Regions from separate parts of the Streptomyces sp. NPDC020996 genome, predicted to be linked through region 2. Evidence: riboswitches for the same ligand, from Rfam matches in the RefSeq annotation. Region 2 holds a riboswitch; each other region holds the start of a gene.

Region 1 (3,269 bases), on a different contig from region 2:
ACGATGGTGAGGACGGCGGCCGTCGGCAGGTCGAAGATCTCGGACGTCTGCCGGTAGATCTCCACTTCGAGGGTGGAGAAGGCCGGGCCGCCCAGGATCTGCACCACGCCGAAGGAGGTGAAGGTGAACAGGAACACCATCAGCGCGGCGGCGGCCACCGCGGGCGCCAGCGCCGGCAGGGTGACCCGCCGCCAGGCCGCGAACGGGGAGGCGCCGAGCACCCGCGCCGCCTCCTCCTGCCGGGGGTCGAGCTGGGCCCACAGCCCGCCCACCGTGCGGACGACGACCGCGTAGTTGAAGAAGACGTGCGCGAGCAGGATGGCCCACACGGTGGTGTCCAGCCGCACGCCCCACCAAGCGTCGAGCAGTCCGCCGCGTCCGACGAGCGCGAGGAACGCCGTGCCGACGACGACCGTCGGCAGCACGAACGGCACCGTCACCACGGCCCGCAGCACCTGCTTGCCGGGGAAGTCGAGCCGGGCGAAGACGTAGGCGCCGGGGAGCGCGACCGCCAGCGTCAGCGCGGTGGAGGCGCACGCCTGCCAGGTGGTGAACCACAGCACGTGCCGGATGCCGTCCTGCCCGAGCACGTCCGCGATCCGGCCGAGGTGCCACACCCCGTCCGTCTTCAGCCCGCGGGCGACGATCGCGGCGACGGGGTAGGCGAAGAACAGCGCGAAGAACGCGGCCGGCCCGGCCATCAGCGCGAGCCGCGCCGCGTTCCCCGCACGGGTGCGGCGGACCGCTGCCTCGGAGCGGACCGCTACTTCAGTACGAGCGACGTCCACGACTTGACCCACTGGTCACGGTCGGCGGCGATCTTGCCGGGGGCCAGGGTCTGCGGGTCCGCGGCCGGCTTGCCGTACTCGGCGAACTCCGGCGGCACCTGCGCGCCCTCGCGCACCGGGTAGACGAACATGTTCAGCGGCATGTCCTGCTGGAACTTCTCGGTGAGCAGGAAGTCGATGAGGGCCTTGCCGCCCGCGGCGTTCCGCGCGTTGCTCAGCAGCCCCGCGTACTCGGTCTGCCGGAAGCAGGTCCCGTACGACACCCCGGTCGGCGCGGTCGTCGGCTTCGGGTCGGCGAAGACGACCTCGGCGGGCGGCGAGGAGGCGTACGACACGACGAGCGGACGGTCGCCGCCCGCCTTCCGGCCGCCGGCGGAACCGGAGAACTCCTCGTTGTAGGCCTGCTCCCAGCCGTCGACGACCTTCACGCCGTTGGCCTTGAGCTTCTTCCAGTAGCCCTGCCAGCCTCCCCCACTCTCGGCTGCGCTCGAGCGGGAGGTACCCCCGTCGCCGTACTTCGCGGCGGTGCCGAGCAGGAAGCCGAGGCCGGGCGAGGAGGTGGCGGCGTTCTCGGTGACCAGGAGGTTCTTGTACGCGGGCTTGACCAGGTCGCCGAACGACGCCGGCGGGGCCAGCTTGTGCTTGCTGAAGTACGCCTTGTCGTAGTTGACGCAGATGTCGCCGTAGTCGACCGGCGTGACCCGGTGCTTGTCCTGGTCGACCCGGTGCTCGGGCAGGACCTGGTCGGAGCCCTTGGCCCGGTACGGCTGGAACAGCCCGTTGTCGAGGGCCCGGGAGAGCAGGGTGTTGTCCACGCCGAAGAAGACGTCGCCCTGCGGGTTGTCCTTGGTCAGGATGGCCTTGTTGACGGCCTGGCCGGCGTCGCCGTCCTTGAGGACCTTGACCTTGTAGCCGGAGGACTTCTCGAAGTCCTTGAGCACGCTCTTGGAGACGGCCCACGAGTCATGGCTGACGAGGGTGACGGTCCTGGAGTCCGTCGCGCCGGAGCCGCCGGACGATCCGCACGCCGACAACGCGACGAGACCGAGCCCGGCGGCGACGGCCACGAGGGTCTTGTGGTGCACTGGATTCCTCCTGGGGTTGACCAGGAAGAGACGCGGCCCTGCCCGGGACCCGTGAGGGGTGCCCGGGCAGGGCGCAACAGCTTGAGTGGTGACCGAACTTCCTACCCAGAATGACCTGGGCGAGGTTCAGAGGGTCTGCGGCCCGGTTGCCGCACTCTCAGCGCTGTGGCGCTCCCCTGTCGGAATATGAAGATGTTCTTACGAGTCCTTACGGGGGTCAGACTACCGTTCGGTGGCGGCCAGCTGACCGCACGCCCCGTCGATCTCCTGCCCGCGGGTGTCCCGGATGGTCACCGGCACCCCGTGCGCCGCGATGGCCTCGACGAACGCCTTCTCGTCCGCGGGCCGGGAGGCGGTCCACTTCGAGCCCGGCGTCGGGTTGAGCGGGATCAGGTTGACGTGCACCGGCCTGCCCTTGAGCAGCCGCCCGAGCCGGTCGCCGCGCCAGGCCTGGTCGTTGATGTCGCGGATCAGCGCGTACTCGATGGACAGCCGGCGCCCCGACTTCTCCGCGTACTCGAACCCGGCGTCGAGCACCTCGCGCACCTTCCACCGCGTGTTGACGGGGACGAGGGTGTCGCGCAGTTCGTCGTCGGGGGCGTGCAGCGAGATCGCGAGGCGGCACTTGAAGCCCTCGTCGGCGAACCGGTGGATGGCGGGCACCAGACCGACCGTGGAGACGGTGATCCCGCGCTGCGACAGTCCTAGCCCGTCCGGGGCGGGGTCGGTGAGCGCCCGGATCGCCTGGACGACCCGCTTGTAGTTGGCGAGGGGCTCGCCCATGCCCATGAAGACGATGTTGGACAGCCGCGCCGGCCCGCCGGGGACCTCCCCGTCCCTGAGCGCCCGCATCCCGTCGACGATCTGGTGCACGATCTCGGCGGTCGACAGGTTCCGGTCCAGCCCCGCCTGCCCGGTCGCGCAGAACGGGCAGTTCATCCCGCACCCCGCCTGCGAGCTGATGCACATGGTCACCCGGTCCGGGTAGCGCATCAGCACCGACTCCACGAGCGTGCCGTCGAACAGCCGCCACAGCGTCTTCCGGGTGGTGCCCTGGTCGGTCGACAGATGCCGGACCACGGTCATCAGCTCGGGAAGCAGCGCCTCCCGCAGCCTGTCCCGCGACCCCGCGGGGATGTCGGTCCACTCGGCCGGATCGTGCGCGTACCGCGCGAAGTAGTGCTGCGAGAGCTGCTTGGCGCGAAACGGCTTCTCCCCGATCTCGGCCACCGCCTCCTTGCGCTCGGCAGGCGTGAGATCGGCAAGATGCCGCGGCGGCTTCTTGGCTCCGCGGGGGGCGACGAAAGTGAGTTCTCCGGGCTTGGGCATGGTGCGTCCAGTGTCGCAGATCGGAGCCGGACCCCCGTCCGGTCCGGAGGTGCGTGATCCCTGCGGC
Region 2 (3,269 bases):
CGCCTCCAGCAGCTCGATCGGGTCGGGCAGCAGGGTGCGCTCGTCGGCGATGACCTCCAGCTTGACCAGGCCGGTGCCGAGCGCCTCGCGCGCGAGGCGGGCGGTGAGGACGGCCTCCCGGGCGGTGAAGCAGCCCGCCGTGTTCGGCAGCACCCGGATGCCCAGCCGGGTGAGCACGGACAGCACCGAGCCGTGCACCGAGGGGTCCACGCGCCGCATGGCGACCGTCGTCAGCTCCGTGCCGGACGCCACCAGGGCGCTCTCCAGCACCTCCAGGCTGGGGGCGCCGCCGGTGCCCATGATCAGGCGGGACGTGAAGGACGTGCCGCCGAGGACGAAGGGGTCGTCGGCCATGGGTCAGCCTCCTTGGACGGCGGTGAGGACCTCGACGCGGTCCCCCTCGGCGAGGGGGGTCGAGGGCCACTGCGCGCGCGGGACGACGGTTTCGTTGAGGGCGGCGGCCACCCCGGAGGACGCCGGGGTGAGCGCCCTGACCACGGTGTCGAGAGCGGTTCCGGGAGCGATCTCGCGGGGCTCGCCGTTGACGGAGATGTTCATGCCGGCTGCTCCGTGCGGGCGAACCGCCGCGGGGTGAAGGGGCGTGCCTCCTCGGGGAGTTCGCCGGTGGTCAGGACGTGCGCCATGGCGTCGCCGGTGACCGGTGCGAGCAGCACGCCGTTGCGGTGGTGCCCGGTGGCCAGCAGCAGCCCGGGCAGCCCGCTCGGGCCGAGCAGCGGCGCGTTGTCGGGGGAGCCGGGGCGCAGCCCGGCCCGGGTCTCGGTCAGCGGCAGCTCGGTGATGCCGGGGACCAGCTCGTGGGCGTCGCGCAGCAGCTCGTACACCCCGCCCGCGGTGACCGTGGTGTCCCAGCCCAGTTCCTCGCTGGTCGCGCCGACCACCAGCTCGCCGTTCTCGCGCGGCACCAGGTAGACGTGGCTGCCGCGCACCATGGCCCGGACGGTACGGCTGAGGAAGGGCGCGTACCGCTGCGGCACGCTCAGCCGCAGCACCTGCCCCTTGACCGGCCGCACCGGCGGCAGCACGTCGTCCGGGACGCCCGCGAGCCGTCCGCTGAGGCTGCCGGCGGCCAGCACCACCCGGTCCGCGGCCAGCGCGGTGCCGTCCGCCGCGGTGACGCCGACGGCCCGGTCCCCGGCGCGGTCGAGCCGTTCGGCCCACACCCGGTGGAAGACCACGCCGGCCAGCTCGCAGGCGGCCACCAGCGCGCGGGTCAGCCGCCGCGGGTCGATCTGGTGGTCGCCGTCGACCCGGAGGCCGCCGCGCACGCCCGGCGCGAGCATCGGCTCCAGACGCCGGCACTCGCGCCCCGACAGCCATTCCGACCCCAGGCCGGACTGCTGCTGCAGGGCGTGCAGTTCGCGCAGGTGGGCGCGGTCGTCGGCGTCCAGCGCGACGGCGAGCGTGCCGCACCGGCGGTAGCCGAGGTCGTGGCCCGTGAGGTCGGCGAGCTCGGCCGCGAAGTCCGGGTAGCGGCGGGCCGAGGCGAGGTTGAGGCCGAGCAGGGTCTGCTCGCCGTGGTGCAGTTCGGTGACCGCGGCCAGCATGCCGGCCGCCACCTGGGCGGCCCCGCCGCCCGGTTCCGGGTCCACCACGGCGGTGGCGAAGCCGCGCTGCGCGGCGCGCCAGGCCGTGACCAGGCCGATGATCCCGCCCCCGACGACGAGGACGTCTGACGTACGTGACGGCATGGGCGTCCAGCCCCTCCCTTCGCCGGCATGACCCGGATCAGGTTCGTACGGTCGGAGGCCGCCAGCCTCCCTCTCAGCCCGGTGCGTCCGGGCTCCCGCGAGTGCTTGTACGGTGGCCACCCTAGCCCGCGCCCCGTCGCCGTCGTAAGGGAGCCTTCCCCATGCCGCGCTCGCTGGACGGCCTCGTCCTCGCCCCGGTCGCCGACCAGGCCCCCGGCCAGGTGGGCACCCGGACCCGCTTCACCTACCACGAGGCCGACGGCGCGATCTGGGCCGAGTACGCGGGCGGCGACGTCGTACGCGGCCGTCTGGTGGGTACCCGGGAAGGTGACCGGCTCGACTTCCGCTACGTGCAGCTGAGGAACGACGGCACGACGTCCTCCGGGCACTGCGTGTCGACGGTCGTGGAGCTGCCGGACGGCCGGGTGCGCCTGGAGGAGACGTGGGAGTGGGAGTCCCGGCCGGGCGGCGGCACCAGTGTTGTGGAGCAGGTCACTGACGGGATCCGCGACTGACGTGACGTCAGGTGTCTATGGTGATCAGGTGAGCGAGCAGACGCAGGAACGGCAGACGCCCCCGCAGCGGCGAGTCGTCGTGGCCGGTGCGGGCATGGCCGGTGTGCAGACCGCGGTCGCCCTACGCGAGCAGGGCTTCGCCGGGCCGGTGACCCTCATCGGCGCCGAGCCCCACCAGCCTTACGACCGGCCGCCGTTGTCCAAGGCAGTCCTGCTCGGCAAGGCCGAGGGGTCCGCCTTCGACGTCGACTTCGAGGCGCTCGGGATCGAACTGCGGCTCGGGCGCGAGGTGCTGGGCGTCCGGGTCGGCGACCACGAACTGGACACTGCCGAGGGGCCGGTGCCGTACGACGTGCTGGTCCTCGCGACCGGTGCCGAGCCGGTGCTGCTGCCGCAGGCCGAGGGCGTGCCCGGCGTCCATCTGCTGCGCACCCTGGACGACGCCGAGCGGCTGCGGCCGGTGCTCGCCCGGCAGCACGACGTGGTGGTCGTCGGCGCGGGCTGGATCGGCGCGGAGTTCGCCACGGCGGCGCGCGAGGCGGGCTGCGCGGTGACCGTCGTGGAGGCCGCCGACCGGCCGCTCGCGGGCGCGCTGCCCGCCGAGGTGGCCGCCCCGATGGCGTCCTGGTACGCCGACGCGGGCGCCGTGCTGCGCACCCACGCGCGCGTGGCGCGTGTCGAGCCGGGCGAGGTCGTCCTCGAGGACGGCACCCGGCTGCCCGCGGGCGCCGTCGTGGTCGGCATCGGCGCGCGCCCCGCCACCCGCTGGCTGGCCGGCTCCGGCATCGTGCTCGGCGCGCACGGCGAGGTCGTCGCCGACGACGGTCTGCGCACCTCGGCGCCGGACGTCTACGCGGTCGGCGACTGCGCTTCCTTCCCCTCCCGCAGGTACGGGGAGCGCCTGCTGGTGCACCACTGGGACAACGCCCTGCAGGGCCCGCGCACCGTGGCCGCGAACATCATCGGGGAGGAGCCCGCCGTCTACGACCCGGTGCCGTACTTCTGGTCCGAGCAGTTCGGCCGGTTCGTGCAGTACGCCGGCCAC
Region 3 (3,269 bases), on a different contig from region 2:
CCGGGGCCCCCTCTCGGCCCGGGGCGCCCCGGGCCGCCCGCGGGGGGGTGGGGGCGCCCCGCCCTCCCACCGGCGCCCCCCACGACCACAACGACCACAACGACCGGTCACGCAGCGGTTGCGTGCGCCCGCGGGTCAGTCGGCGATCGGCAGGTACACCCGGTTCCCGTTCGCCGCGAACTCCTTCGACTTCTGCAGCATCCCCTCAGCGACCTCCTCGGGCGACGCCCCCTCGGCCACGTCACCGCCGAACCGCTCCGCGATGCTCTGGCTGATCTTCATCGAGCAGAACTTCGGCCCGCACATCGAGCAGAAGTGGGCGGTCTTGGCGGGCTCCGCAGGCAGGGTCTCGTCGTGGAACTCCCTTGCCGTGTCCGGATCGAGGGCGAGGTTGAACTGGTCCTCCCACCGGAACTCGAAGCGGGCGTCGGACAGCGCGTCGTCCCACTCCTGCGCACCCGGGTGCCCCTTGGCGAGGTCGGCCGCGTGGGCGGCGATCTTGTAGGTGATGACGCCCGTCTTGACGTCGTCACGGTTGGGCAGGCCCAGGTGTTCCTTGGGGGTGACGTAGCAGAGCATGGCCGTGCCCCACCAGGCGATCATCGCGGCGCCGATGCCGGAGGTGATGTGGTCGTAGGCCGGCGCGATGTCCGTGGTCAGCGGGCCGAGCGTGTAGAAGGGGGCTTCGTCGCAGATCTCCTGCTGGAGGTCGATGTTCTCCTTGATCTTGTGCATCGGGACGTGTCCCGGGCCCTCGATCATGGTCTGGACGTGGAAGCGCTTCGCGATCCGGTTGAGTTCCCCGAGCGTGCGCAACTCCGCGAACTGCGCCTCGTCGTTGGCGTCCGCGATCGAGCCCGGCCGGAGGCCGTCACCCAGCGAGTACGTGACGTCATAGGCGGCGAGGATCTCGCAGAGTTCCTCGAAGTTCTCGTACAGGAAGCTCTCCTTGTGGTGCGCGAGGCACCACGCGGCCATGATCGAGCCGCCGCGCGAGACGATGCCGGTCTTGCGGTTCGCCGTCAGCGGCACGTACGGCAGGCGCACACCCGCGTGGACCGTCATGTAGTCGACGCCCTGCTCGGCCTGCTCGATGACGGTGTCCTTGTAGATCTCCCAGGTCAGTTCCTCGGCCTTGCCGTCGACCTTCTCCAGGGCCTGGTACAGCGGCACCGTGCCGATGGGGACGGGGGAGTTGCGCAGCACCCACTCGCGGGTGGTGTGGATGTTGCGGCCGGTGGAGAGGTCCATGACCGTGTCGGCGCCCCAGCGGGTCGCCCAGGTCATCTTCTCGACCTCCTCCTCGATGGAGGAGGTGACCGCGGAATTGCCGATGTTGGCGTTGACCTTCACCAGGAACCGCTTGCCGATGATCATCGGCTCGATCTCCGGGTGGTTGACGTTCGCGGGCAGCACCGCGCGCCCCGCGGCGATCTCCTCACGGACCACCTCGGCGGAGACGTTCTCCCGGATCGCCACGTACTCCATCTCCGGCGTGATCTCGCCCCGGCGCGCGTACGCGAGCTGGGTGACCGCCTTGCCGTCCCGGCCGCGGCGCGGCTGGCGCGGCCGCCCCGGGAAGACGGCGTCGAGATTGCGCAGTCCGCCGCGCGGCGAGGTGTGCTTGATCCCGTCGTCCTCGGGGCGTACGGGGCGGCCCGTGTACTCCTCCGTGTCGCCACGGGCGACGATCCAGCTCTCCCGCAGCGGCGGCAGGCCCCTGCGGACGTCGGTGTCGACGAGCGGATCGGTGTACGGGCCCGATGTGTCGTACAGCGTGACCGACTGCCCGTTGGTGAGATGCACCTGACGGACCGGCACCCGCAGATCGGGGCGCGAGCCCTCGACGTACGCCTTGTGCCAGCCGATGGATGTCCCGGCCTCCCCGTCGATCTGGTCGGAGGCAGGCGTGCGTGCGTCCTTGCTGGTCATGAGACCTACTCCCTACGCCGGCATTACCCGGTAACAGGTTCGGCGGTCGACGCAGCGGTTTCCGTCGGTCGACGTTCCGTGTGCAACATCACTCGACTCCGGTGACGTTCCACGTGAAACATCGCTGGGACGGAGGTCAGCGCCCTCTCAGCCCGGTGCTCCGAGCTCCCGCGTGTACAAAAGGTGACTCCACGCTAGCGTCAACTCGGGCGCGGTGAACAGAGGCCTCCTGCCGTCCTTGCGATGATCGGGCGGTGACCACGACACCGCAGTACCCGTTTCCGCCCCCCGATCCGCCACCTGGTCCGCCACCCGGTCCGTCACCCGATCCGCCGCATCGACACGACGGCGGTCATGGCCGTGGAGACGGCCCCGATCAGGGCCACGGCCAAGATCACGGTCATGGGCATGGGCATGGGCATGGGCACGATCAGGGGCAGAGGCAGGGGCAGGGGTACGGCCACGGGTCAGGGGTCGGAGGCGGACACGGTCACTCGCACAGCCACGGCCCCGCCGCGCCCGTCTCCCGGCACCTGCGCAAGGTCATCACCGCGATCCTGATCCCCTTCGCCGCGGCCGTGCTGGTCGGGCTCGCGGTGCTGTGGCCCGGCGGCGCACCGTCGCACGAACGCACCGGCGTCGGCTTCGACCGGCAGACCCAGCAGGCGACGGTCGTCAAGCTGGTGAGCGTGAGCTGCAAGTCGGTGAACGCCTCGGGCAGCACGCCGACCGGCGACACGTCGACCGCCGAGGGCTCCTCGGCTCAGCAGCAGGCGAACGGCACCTGCCACAAGGCCACCATCCGCGTCGACACCGGCAAGGACACGGGCCGGACGTTCACCGAGATCGTGCAGCCTGACCAGTCGCGGCAACTGCAGCAGGGGCAGAAGGTCGTGGTCGCCTACGAGCCCTCGGCGCCCAGGGAACTGCAGTACGCGGTCACCGACGTCGACCGCGGGTTCCCCATGGCCCTGCTCGCCGGCGTCTTCGCGCTGGCCGTCGTGGTGGTGGGCCGGATGCGGGGCGTCATGGCGCTGATCGCGCTGGCCGTGAGCTTCCTGGTGCTGACCCTCTTCATCCTTCCGGCGATCCTGGAGGGCTCGAATCCGCTGGTCGTGGCGGTGGTCGGGTCCAGCGCCATCATGCTGATCGCCCTGTACATGTGCCACGGCCTGTCGGCCCGTACGTCCGTGGCGGTCCTGGGCACACTGCTCTCGCTGCTGCTGATCGGCGTCCTGGGTTCGGTGTTCATCGGGTGGGCCGCGCTCACCGGCAACACGGACGACAACACCGGTCTGATCCACGGCCTGTATCCGTCGATCGACATGAGCGGTCTG

What was found. A riboswitch is a leader RNA that binds a small molecule or an ion and turns the genes downstream of it on or off. The one in region 2 is predicted to bind thiamine pyrophosphate.
Region 1: linked by a shared signal. The riboswitch ahead of AB0G63_RS15275 (thiamine ABC transporter substrate-binding protein) and the one ahead of thiO (glycine oxidase ThiO) in region 2 are both predicted to bind thiamine pyrophosphate.
Region 3: linked by a shared signal. The riboswitch ahead of thiC (phosphomethylpyrimidine synthase ThiC) and the one ahead of thiO (glycine oxidase ThiO) in region 2 are both predicted to bind thiamine pyrophosphate.

What each region holds. Positions count from the first base shown of each region.
Region 1 is NZ_JBFADM010000017.1:111,536-114,804, reverse strand. Features, by position in the region: gene AB0G63_RS15280 (iron ABC transporter permease) at 1-701, opposite strand, end outside; gene AB0G63_RS15275 (thiamine ABC transporter substrate-binding protein) at 764-1,873, opposite strand; TPP riboswitch at 1,954-2,061, opposite strand; gene rlmN (23S rRNA (adenine(2503)-C(2))-methyltransferase RlmN) at 2,096-3,202, opposite strand.
Region 2 is NZ_JBFADM010000005.1:199,501-202,769, reverse strand. Features, by position in the region: gene AB0G63_RS06160 (thiazole synthase) at 1-354, opposite strand, end outside; gene thiS (sulfur carrier protein ThiS) at 358-558, opposite strand; gene thiO (glycine oxidase ThiO) at 555-1,709, opposite strand; TPP riboswitch at 1,707-1,818, opposite strand; gene AB0G63_RS06145 (hypothetical protein) at 1,871-2,224, shown strand; gene AB0G63_RS06140 (FAD-dependent oxidoreductase) at 2,253-3,269, shown strand, end outside.
Region 3 is NZ_JBFADM010000038.1:1-3,269, forward strand. Features, by position in the region: gene thiC (phosphomethylpyrimidine synthase ThiC) at 136-1,932, opposite strand; TPP riboswitch at 1,925-2,114, opposite strand; gene AB0G63_RS24255 (YibE/F family protein) at 2,187-3,269, shown strand, end outside.